Nitratireductor mangrovi: one gene and its partner. The protein of the gene in region 1 interacts with the protein of each later gene in a pairwise test. Links are inferred from orthologs where the notes say so. Each region holds a gene or a part of one and is shown on either strand. Other genes may lie near its edges.

Region 1 (5,984 bases):
GTTCGCGGCGTGCTGCTGGCGGCTTTGGCCTATTTCGTGCTGCCGCTCGATTCGATCCCGGATTTCCTGTTCGGTTTCGGCTTCACAGACGATGTCGCCGTGTTGAGTGCGGCGATCGCGGCCATCCGCAACCATATCACCCCGGCACATCGCGCTGCGGCGCAGGCGTTCTTGCGCGAGGACGCTGACAACGGCTAGCCGGCGAGGCAATCGGCCCGCGCGCCGAAACTGACAAACTCTCGCCGTTTTCCTGCGCTTTTTCCGATAAGTCGGCCGGTTCGGGCCATTCCGCCAGCGCGGAAGCGGGCCTTGGCCGCGACGAAATCGGGCACATCAATCCGGGGCGGATTCACCCTTTGGTAACTCCGATTAACTAAATTTAAGAGCATGCGGTCCGCAGAGGCCGCGTGAGCGATTCGTTGGATGAGCCACACAGGGAAATGGTAGCGACATGCGTGCACTGATCTCGTTCCTCGCAGGAGCGGCGGCCCTCTTGGCGGCAGGATCGGCCGGAGCACAAACGGCCACCAAAGTCGGCCAGCACAATGCCTGGGGGACCTATTCGTACCAATCCGGCAACGGCAAGGTCTGCTACGTGCTGTCGGTTCCGACAGAGAAGCAGCCGGCGTCGCTGGATCATGGCGACATCTTCTTTTTCGTCAGCCAGAAGCCGGGGCAGAACGTCGCCTACGAGCCGCAGTTCATCGCGGCCTACAATCTCAAGGAAGACTCCAAGGTGTCGGTGAAGGTCGGCGACCGTTCGTTCTCGCTGTTCACCAAGGGCAAGTCGGCCTGGCTGGAAAACGCCGCCGAGGAGCCTCAGCTGGTTGCGGCGATGAAGGCCGGTTCGGTGATGTCGGTCAACGCGATGTCGGGGCGCGGCAACGAGACCAGCTATTCGTTCTCCCTGAGAGGCATCACGGCGGCACTCAACTCGATCTCCGACTGCAAATAGGATTTCCGGCCGGCGCCGGCGCTTGATCGCGGACGGCTCAGTTCGGCGTCCTCCGCAGATGCGCCAGGCCGGCGAGGATCAGGCCGGCGGCTTCGGCCGCGCGCGCGGCGCTGTCGCTGTCATAGTGGCGCATGATCAGGCCCGGGTCGCGAAAACGCACCGTCATCGCTTCGACCAGAAGCGCGGCTTCGCCCGGGTCACGACCGCCAAGAAGGCCGACCTCGGCACAACGCTGCATGATTGCCTCCAGCTGTGCGTGCAGGCGGTTCAAATGCCGCTCGACGATCTTCATGTTGGCCATGCCCAGCTCGAGATAGGACCGGAACAGGACCGGGTCTTCGGCGTAGCGCGCGCGCTTGAGTTCGTACTGGCGCACGACGAAGCGGACCAGTTGCTCGGCAGGCGGCTGGTCCGAGGCGGCGATCGAGGCCAGTTCCTCCTCGATGGCCGCGAACCAGCGCTCGCCGACCGCTTCCAGCAGGGCCTGCTTGTTCCTGAAAAAGCGGTAGGCGTTCGATTGCGACATGCCGCATTCGGAAGCGATGTCCGAGACCGTCAGCCGCCGGGGGCCGTGGACCTTGATGTGGCGCTCGGTTGCTTCGAGCAACTGCTTGCGGACGGCAGTGGTGTCGGTCTTCGGTCGCGGCAAGAAATCATATCCATCTGCGGGTTCGGCGCCGATAGCGGAGGTACGCATCTCCGAAGGCCTCTTCCGCCGCCTTCTCCTCGAAGCGGATGTACCAGAGGTCGGCCACGAGCACGAACAGCACCATCAGCGCCAGATTGGCCGGCGTGTTGAGCTTCACGGCGAAGCCTGCCAGCGCCAGCGCGAAACCCAGATACATCGGATTGCGGCTGATGGAGAACATTCCGTCGGTCACCAGCACGTCGGGCCGGCGAAAGGTGTGGATATTGGTGTTGGCGCGACGGAAACGGTGCGAGCCGGCGAAGGCGAGACCGAGGCCGGCTGCGACGAGCGGAAGGCCGATCAGATAATTGAACGGCTCCGGCAGCATTCGCCATTCAGGCAGCCCGCGGAAGAGAGCGATCATGACCGCGACGACGATCACGAGCAGGACAGGAGGTATCAGCCATTTCATTTCGAAATCCCCTTCGTTTGAAGTCAATTGTGAAAAATGCCTGCTATTATTATTTATTATGAAACAAGGTTGAGGGCAATCTTGGTGCGTGACGGCAATGCGATCTTCTGATATGGCGCGCCCCTAACTGGAAATCGGCCGCCGCCGACCATATCCTTTCCGCCCATGAGCATTTCGATAGACCTCACCTCTCCGGACCAGCGCGCCGCGCTCGCCCAGCGCCATGGGGCGGGCGACAAGCTGACGCTGATCGGCCTGACCCGGACCGAGCTCGCTGCAACGCTGGTGGAGGCCGGCATCGTGCCGCAGCGCCAGGCCAGGATGCGCGCGCAGCAGCTCTGGCACTGGCTCTATGTACGCGGCGTGTCAGACTTCGCCGACATGACCAACATCTCACGCGAGTTGCGCGCCGAACTGGACCGCAATTTCACGGTGACGCGGCCGGAGATCGTCGAAGAGCAGATCTCCGGTGACGGAACCCGCAAATGGCTGTTCCGCTTTCCGCCGCGCGGCGCCGGGCGGCCGGTCGAGATCGAGACCGTCTACATCCCCGAGGAGGGCCGCGGAACGCTTTGCGTTTCCTCGCAGGTCGGCTGCACGCTCACCTGTTCGTTCTGCCACACCGGCACGCAGAAGCTGGTTCGCAACCTGACCTCTGAAGAGATCCTGTCGCAGCTGCTGACGGCGCGTGACCGGCTGGGCGACTTTCCCGACCGGGAGACCCCGATGGGGGCGATCGTGCCGGCCGAGGGCCGCAAGGTCTCAAACATCGTGATGATGGGCATGGGTGAGCCGCTCTACAATTTCGACAACGTCAAGAAGGCGCTGCTGATCGCCTCGGATGGCGACGGGCTCTCATTGTCGAAGCGCCGCATCACCCTGTCGACGTCGGGCGTGGTGCCGGAAATCTACCGCACCGGCGAGGAAATCGGCGTCATGCTGGCGATCTCGCTGCACGCGGTGCGCGACGATCTGCGCGACATGCTGGTGCCGATCAACAAGAAGTACCCGCTGAAGGACCTGCTCGATGCCTGCCGGGCCTATCCGGGCCTGTCGAATGCGCGGCGTATCACCTTCGAATATGTGATGCTGAAGGACGTCAACGACAGCCTCGCAGACGCCAGGGAACTGGTGCGGCTGCTCAGGGGCATTCCGGCCAAGATCAACCTGATCCCGTTCAACCCGTGGCCAGGCTCCAATTACCAGTGCTCGGACTGGGAGACGATCGAAATCTTCGCCGACTACGTCAACCAGGCCGGCTATGCGTCGCCGATCCGCACGCCGCGCGGCCGCGACATTCTGGCCGCCTGCGGCCAGCTGAAGTCGGAATCGGAGCGGCTGAAGAAGTCCGAGCGCCTGGCGCTCGAGGCGATGATGATCGCCGGGCACGGCGAGGCTTGAGCCAGACTTTTGCGATCCTGATCAGGTTTTCGGCGATCATCTTGGGGTTCGCCGCCGCTGCCCTGGCAGCGAGCGCCTTCCTGCATCTCATCCTCATCGGCCCGGGCGAAATGGCGGCTGGCGAGCCTGCGGGCGCCGGCGCCTATGCCTTCTCGGTGGCGTTCGTGGCGCTTCTGGTCGCCTATTTCGCCTTCATGCCGGCCATCACCGCCATCCTCATCGGCGAGTTCATGCCGCAGCGCGGCTGGCTCTATTATTCGCTGTGCGGCGCGGCGATCTCGGCGGTCGTGTCGGCACTCATCTACGGCGCGCGTATGGACGAAGCCGAAGCGCTGGCCGACAAGCCGCTGCTGTCCTTCATCGGCGCCGGTCTCATCGCCGGGATCGTCTACTGGGCCATCACCGGCCGCAACGCAGGGCGCTGGCGCGAGCCGCCGCGGGCCGACACCGGGCCACCGCCTGCCGGCTGAAACCGACCCGGGTAGGATAATATGCCATCACGGACTATGCTGGACGAGGCGCCAGGCGTAGGGCAACGTCCGCTCTGGCCGGGTGATGGGGGCAAGCGATGACCAAGCCACATGTGCGGCAGGCGTTGGCGGTCCTGCTTGCAGGCCTGTTCCTCGCCATCTCGTCGCCAACGCAAGCCCAGATGATGGGGATACCCACATCGTCGGGCGAAACCAGCGAAGAGGTCGCGCTACCCGATCCGCTGACGCCGGAAGCGATCCGTGCGCTGGTAAGCAGGCTGAGCGACGCAGAGGTCCGCGAGCTTCTGCTCCGGCAACTCGATGTCGTCGCCGAGCGGCAGGCGGCGGAAGCGGCGGCGGAGAGCAACACCGTCGCCGGGGTGCTTGGCAACGCGCTGGTCGGCGTCTGGAACGCGGCGGCCGGCTCGGTGCGCGAATTCCCAACGCTGCTCGGCGATCTGCGTCACGGCTTCGAGACCTTCATCGGAAGAGCCGGTTGGGGCGGACTGGGTGTGCTTCTCCTCACCCTCGCAGGTCTCATCCCGGTCGGCCTTGCCGCGGAAAGGCTGGTCAATCGCCAGACCGCCGCATGGCAGCGGCGCATGACCGAGCAGAGCGAACCGGCAACGCTGCGCGCAACGTTGTCCTTCCTGGGCCGACGCTTGTTCGCCGACGTCATCGGTCTTTTGACTTTTCTTGTCGTTACGCGGGTTCTGGCGCCGCTCGTCGTTTCCGCTGACGCGATACCGCTTGCGCATTCGATCATGGTCAGCTTCGTGGTCCTGCCGCGGCTTGTCGCGGCGCTGTCCCGCTTCCTGTTGGCGCCGAAAAGGGCGGATCTGAGACTGCTCAGTGTCGACGACTGGACCGCCAGCTACCTGCATCGCAGCCAGATAGGGCTCGCGGTGCTCGTCGGCGCGAGCGGCTTCCTCGTCAGCTTCATGAATGCCAACGATGCCGCCGGGGCCGCGACGCAGCTGGGCTTCTGGCTGACGGTCGCGGTATTCGGCTGGTTGCTCGTCATCACCATCCGCGCACGTGCCGGCCTTGCCTCAATGGCGCGCGGCTGGGACCCCGATGTCACGCGCCTGGAGGCGCGCCTTGCGGCAGCCTATCCATATGTCGCCATGGTGCTGATCGTGATCGGCTGGCTCGGGATGGAAATCATCTTCACCCAGGGCCGGACGGATCTGCTGGCCGGCGGCAAGCCTTACCTGACACTCGGGCTCATTCTGATGGCCCCGGCCATGGACACGGCCATTCGCGGCCTCGTGCGGCATCTGGTTCCACCCATGCAGGGCGAGGGGGCCGTCGCGGAAAAGGCCTGGCAGTCGACCAGGCGCAGCTACGTCCGTATCGGACGTGTCATCGTCTTCGGTATCGTCGTCATGACGATCGCGCGCATGTGGAGCATCGACTTCACCAACCTGGCCTCGGCCGGCGTCGGCATTCGCTTCGCCGCGAGGCTGATCACCGTGGCGATGATCGTCGCCGCCGGCTATCTGGTCTGGGAAGTGCTGACCCTGCTCGTCAACCGCAAGCTTGCCAACGAGATGTCGGCCTCCGGCGTCGATCCCAATGCCGAGGAACTCGGCGGCGAGGGCGGCGGCGCCGGCGGATCGCGGCTTTCCACCATCCTGCCTCTGGCGCGGCTGGCGTTGCAGACGCTGGTCATCGTGCTCACTGTCCTGATCGCGCTCGGCAATCTCGGCATCGACGTCACGCCGTTGCTGGCCGGCGCCGGTATCGTCGGGCTCGCCATCGGTTTCGGTGCCCAGACCCTGGTGCGTGACATCGTCTCGGGCCTGTTCTTCCTGATCGACGACGCTTTCCGCATTGGCGAGTACCTGGTCATCGACAACATCGTTGGCACGGTCGAGAAGATATCGATCCGCTCGCTGCAACTTCGTCACCACGAAGGCGCGGTTCACACCATTCCCTATGGCGAAATCCCGAGGGTCACCAACAATTCGCGCGACTGGGTGATCGTGAAGATGCGTTTCACGGTGCCGTTCGAGACCGACGTCAACAAGATCAAGAAGATCTTCAAGCAGATCG
Region 2 (4,512 bases), 1.6 Mb from region 1 along the record:
GCCAGCATCGCGAGGTCTGGCCGTCAGCCGCCCAGTATGGCCGCTCCGGCCTTCGACAGCCACGAGCCCGTGTTCTCGCGCGGCTCCAGCCCGCCGCTCTGCAGCAAGGCGTAGGAATCACGGTACCACTGGCTGTCCGGATAGTTGTGCCCGAGCACGGCGGCGGCCGTCTGCGCTTCCGAAGCCAGCCCCATCGCCAGGTAGCTTTCGGTCAGCCGCGCCAGCGCCTCCTCGACATGGCGCGTGTCCGAGTAGGCCTCCACGACCAGCCGGAACCGCTTGATGGCGGCAATGTATTCGCGGCGTTCGAGGTAATAGCGGCCAATCTGCATTTCCTTGCCGGCCAGCTGGTCGCGCGCAAAACGCTTCTTCGCCTTGGCATCCTCGACATATTCGGATTCAGGCCAACGCGTGATCACCTCGTCCATCGCCTCGATGGTGTTGCGCGAATCCTTCTGGTCCTGGGTCACGTCGGGGATCTGGCGGAAATAGCTCAAGCCGACGATGTACTGCGCATAGGCCGCGTCGTCGCTGTAGGGATAAAGCGAGACGTAACGCTTGCCGGTGTTGATGGCATCGACATAATTGCCTTGCCGATAGTTGGCGAAGGCATGCATGACCATCGAGCGGCGGGCAAATTCGGAATAGGGATGCTGCCGGTCGATCGCCTCGAACTTGGCGATCGCCTCGCTCATCCGGCCGGCCTCGAGATTGGCCAGCCCTTGATTGTAGAGAACGTCGGCCGGCTCGATCTCCTCGACATAGGCCGTGAGATCGAGATCCCTGTCGGAACTGCAACCCGCTACGGAGAGCGGCGTCATCGCCGCCGCCAGCACGATGAGTGCATTGGCAAGGCCGCTTCTTGGCCGCGTCGATCGAACGGAATGCATCTTTGCTCTTGTCCCTCGGCCCCAAAGCGGGCACTTGACCGCCGCCATTAAACACAGCACCGGCACTCGGGCAACGCTATCGCGCCGCAATCGCGCAATTTTGTGGCAACGGTCGCGTTAGAGCCGCCAGGGCGCATAGACCGGCGCGTTGACTGCCACCAGTTCCGCCGTGCGGCCGCGTTCACGGCGACCCGTCTCCACGATCTCGAAGGCGCTGCTGTCGGACAGCAGCAACCGAAGCGCCGAAGCGTTGAGGCTGTGCCCGCCGCGATAGGAACGGAAGCAGCCAATGAAGCGGGCACCGGCAAGCGCCAGGTCGCCCATCGCATCGAGCGTCTTGTGGCGCACGAACTCGTCCTCGAAGCGCAGCCCGCCAATATTGACGATGCTGTCGTCCTCGGCGATCACGACGGAATTGTCGAGCGAAGAGCCAAGCGCATAGCCGGCCGCCCAAAGTCGCTCGACATCGGTGACGAACCCGAAGGTGCGGGCGCGGGCGATATCGCGCTTGAAGCTTGCCGGCCCTACCTCGGTGGTGAATTTCTGGCGACCAATCGCCTTGCTCTCGAAATCGATCTCGACCTCGAAGCGGGTTCCGTCATGCGGCAGGAACTCCGCCCATGAACCGCCCTTTTCGATGCGGATCGGCTTCAGCACCCGGATATAGCGACGCTTGGCGGAGAGCGCGGCAATGCCGGCCTGTTCGAACGCCTCGACGAAGCTCTGGCCGCTGCCATCCATGATCGGCACTTCCGGTCCGTCGATGTCGATCGCGACGTTGTCAACGCCCAGTGCGAACAGCGTCGCCATCAGGTGCTCGACGGTGGCCACATGAATGCCGCTTGCATCGCCAAGCACGGTGCAAAGGTCGGTCGCGCCTATCTCGGAGACGAGCGCGCGGATTTCGCGCTGCTCACCATCGGCCGACTGGCAGTTGAAGACGATTCCAGTATCCGCATCCGCCGGACTGAAGTGAATCGTCACCGCCTTGCCGCTATGCACGCCGACGCCGGACAGGCACGTGCGCGATCTGAGGGTGGTTTGATATTCGTGCAATTCTATTCCCATGGCCCCGCCCCGTACGAGACCGCTTGGCCAGTTGTTGCCTGCGGTTCTTCTCCGCGCACGCCCAGGCGCCCCATTCCCCGAAAGCCCTGCACAACGCTTTGATTTTTCGGGGCCGAAGATAATGGCCACGCGGAGAGTCGCCAAATCACGCTTTCTTACTCTGTGTTACGCCGAAATCACGCGAGATTTCCGAGGTTAGCCATTGATTTTTCATCAGTTTCTACGAAGGCAGGCCGGAGCGTCACTCCGGCCTGTTACAATCCGTGTCGTGCACCTGTCAGGGCACGTCAGTTGGCCTGCCGGCGAAGGAAGGCAGGAATCTCCAACTGATCGTCTTCCTGGGCCGGGCGAGCCGACGGCGTCAGGCGCCCGTGGTCGTCGAGTTGCCCCTTTCGCGGCGCGTAGAGCTGCGGGTCCTGGTTGGAAAGGCGCCGTGATTCGGCCTGCCTGACTAACTGCGGCTCGCGCGGCGGCGCGGCGTTCGTGCGCACCGGCTCGTCGTCACGCTTGGAAAGACCCGTGGTGAGCCGCTTGAGCAGCCCCATCGGTCCCTTTTCGTCCGACGACGTCGGCTCGGCACTCGCCTGCATTTCAGCCTTTGCCACCGGGGGAAAGTCCTCGACGCGCGGCATGCGCGGCGACTGCTCCGCGACCGGTCGTGCCTGCGGCATCTCCGCGGCTGGTGCCTGTTCGGCCACCGGGGCGCCGTGGAAGATGCGGCTTTGCGGCCGGAACTCGCCTGCGGCCTCTCCGGCCGAGCGCTCGGCATCACGAATAGCCTCGGCGACCGGGTCGATCTCGGCTTGCATCTGCGGCTTTTCGGCTTGTAGCGCCACGGCAGGCTGCGGCTGGGCGGCGGGCTTCGGTTCGGGTGCCGCCGCTGCCGGCCGCGCCGCGACTTTGGGCTGGTGGCGGATTTCGATCGGTGCGGCTGCGATCTCGGACGCCTTCTTGTCGATGCCGGTTGCAACCACCGAGACGCGGATCACGCCTTCGAGATCCTCGTCGAAGGTCGCACCGAGGATGATGTTGGCCTCCTGGTCGACTTCCTCGCGGATGCGGGTTGCCGCCTCGTCGACCTCGAACAGCGTCAGGTCGCGGCCACCGGTGATCGAGATCAGCAGCCCGCGCGCACCCTTCATCGAGCTCTCGTCGAGCAGCGGATTGGCAATCGCCGCCTCCGCCGCCGCCATTGCGCGGCCTTCGCCGGAAGCCTCGCCGGTGCCCATCATCGCCTTGCCCATCTCGCGCATGACCGAACGCACGTCGGCGAAGTCGAGATTGATCAGGCCCTCCTTGACCATCAGGTCGGTGATGCAGGCCACGCCGGAATAGAGCACCTGATCCGCCATCGCGAAGGCGTCGGCAAAGGTGGTCTTGTCATTGGCGATGCGGAAGAGGTTCTGGTTCGGGATGACGATCAGCGTATCGACGCATTTCTGCAGTTCCTCAATGCCGGTGTCGGCGGTCTTCATCCGCCGCTGGCCTTCGAAGTGGAACGGCTTGGTGACGACGCCGACGGTCAGGATTCCCTTTTCGCGCGCCGCATGCGCAACGACAGGAGCCGCACCGGTCCCGGTGCCGCCGCCCATGCCGGCGGTGACGAAGCACATATGCGTGCCGGCCAGATGATCGACGATCTCGTCAATGCACTCCTCCGCCGCCGCGCGGCCAACTTCCGGCTGCGACCCGGCACCAAGCCCCTCGGTCACATGCGCGCCGAGTTGGATCAGGCGCTCCGCCTTCGACATCGTCAGCGCTTGTGCATCGGTGTTGGCGACCACGAAGTCGACCCCGCGCAGCCCGGCCGTGATCATGTTGTTGACGGCGTTGCCGCCACCCCCGCCAACACCGAAAACGGTGATGCGCGGCTTCAGCTCGGTGATGTCCGGCTTTTGCAGATTGATAGTCATGTCCTCGTCCTTTTCGCCTTTCTTGCCGCATCGCCGCAGCGGCTGCCTGGAGGTTCGACCCTCGGAGTTAGAAGCTGTCCCTCAGCCATTGACCCATGCGCTGGAACCGCCCGCCCGTACCCGTTGAACGCATGCGCAGAAATCCAGAAACCCGGTTGTTTTCGAATGAGGCGACCTGCGGATAGATCATCAGCCCGACCGCCGCCGCGAAGGCCGGCCCCTTGGCCGCCTCCGGCAACCCCGCCACGCCGAGCGGCCGCCCGATGCGCACATTGCGCCCGAGCACGCGACGCGCCGCCTCCGGCATCCCCGCCAACTGGCTGGCGCCACCAGTCAGCACCACACGCTTGCCGACGGTCGAGCCGTAGCCGGACCGGCTAAGCCGCTCGCGCACGATCTCCAGTGTTTCCTCGACCCGCGCGCGGATGATGCGCGCCATCACCGAGCGCGGCACCTGGTGCGGCTCGTCACCATCGTCGCCGCCGACCGGCGGAATATTCACGATGTCACGGTCGTCGGCGGCACTCGGCAGCGCCGAGCCATGCATGACCTTCAGCCGCTCGGCGGTCTCGACGCTGGTCGAAAGGCCGCGCGCCATGTCCAGCGTCACATGCCTGCCGCCGACCGGGATAGATTCGGCA

What was found. Proteins that work in one complex are often made in the same cells at the same time.
Region 2: the proteins of rlmN (region 1) and ftsZ interact in binary tests that used the Escherichia coli proteins (3 or more experiments, as listed by UniProt). The link is inferred for Nitratireductor mangrovi from one-to-one orthologs.

The regions. Positions count from the first base shown.
Region 1 is NZ_CP042301.2:3,654,771-3,660,754, reverse strand. What follows is about bases 1,472-4,338. They hold rlmN (dual-specificity RNA methyltransferase RlmN), read left to right. Parts: upstream 1,472-2,220; coding sequence 2,221-3,456; downstream 3,457-4,338. Other genes in these bases: FQ775_RS17835 (mechanosensitive ion channel family protein), read left to right, coding at 4,025-4,338; FQ775_RS17840 (hypothetical protein), read left to right, coding at 3,453-3,926; FQ775_RS17850 (methyltransferase family protein), read right to left, coding at 1,609-2,055; FQ775_RS17855 (TetR/AcrR family transcriptional regulator), read right to left, coding at 1,472-1,604. In the rest of the region: FQ775_RS17865 (YkvA family protein), read left to right, coding at 1-198; FQ775_RS17860 (invasion associated locus B family protein), read left to right, coding at 452-955; more of FQ775_RS17855, read right to left, coding at 993-1,471; more of FQ775_RS17835, read left to right, coding at 4,339-5,984.
Region 2 is NZ_CP042301.2:2,049,250-2,053,761, forward strand. What follows is about bases 1,559-4,512. They hold ftsZ (cell division protein FtsZ), read right to left. Parts: upstream 3,872-4,512; coding sequence 2,246-3,871; downstream 1,559-2,245. Other genes in these bases: lpxC (UDP-3-O-acyl-N-acetylglucosamine deacetylase), read right to left, coding at 1,559-1,958; ftsA (cell division protein FtsA), read right to left, coding at 3,939-4,512. In the rest of the region: DNA repair protein RecN, read right to left, coding at 1-8; FQ775_RS10120 (outer membrane protein assembly factor BamD), read right to left, coding at 24-890; more of lpxC, read right to left, coding at 1,008-1,558. UniProt on the Escherichia coli protein: Essential cell division protein that forms a contractile ring structure (Z ring) at the future cell division site. The regulation of the ring assembly controls the timing and the location of cell division.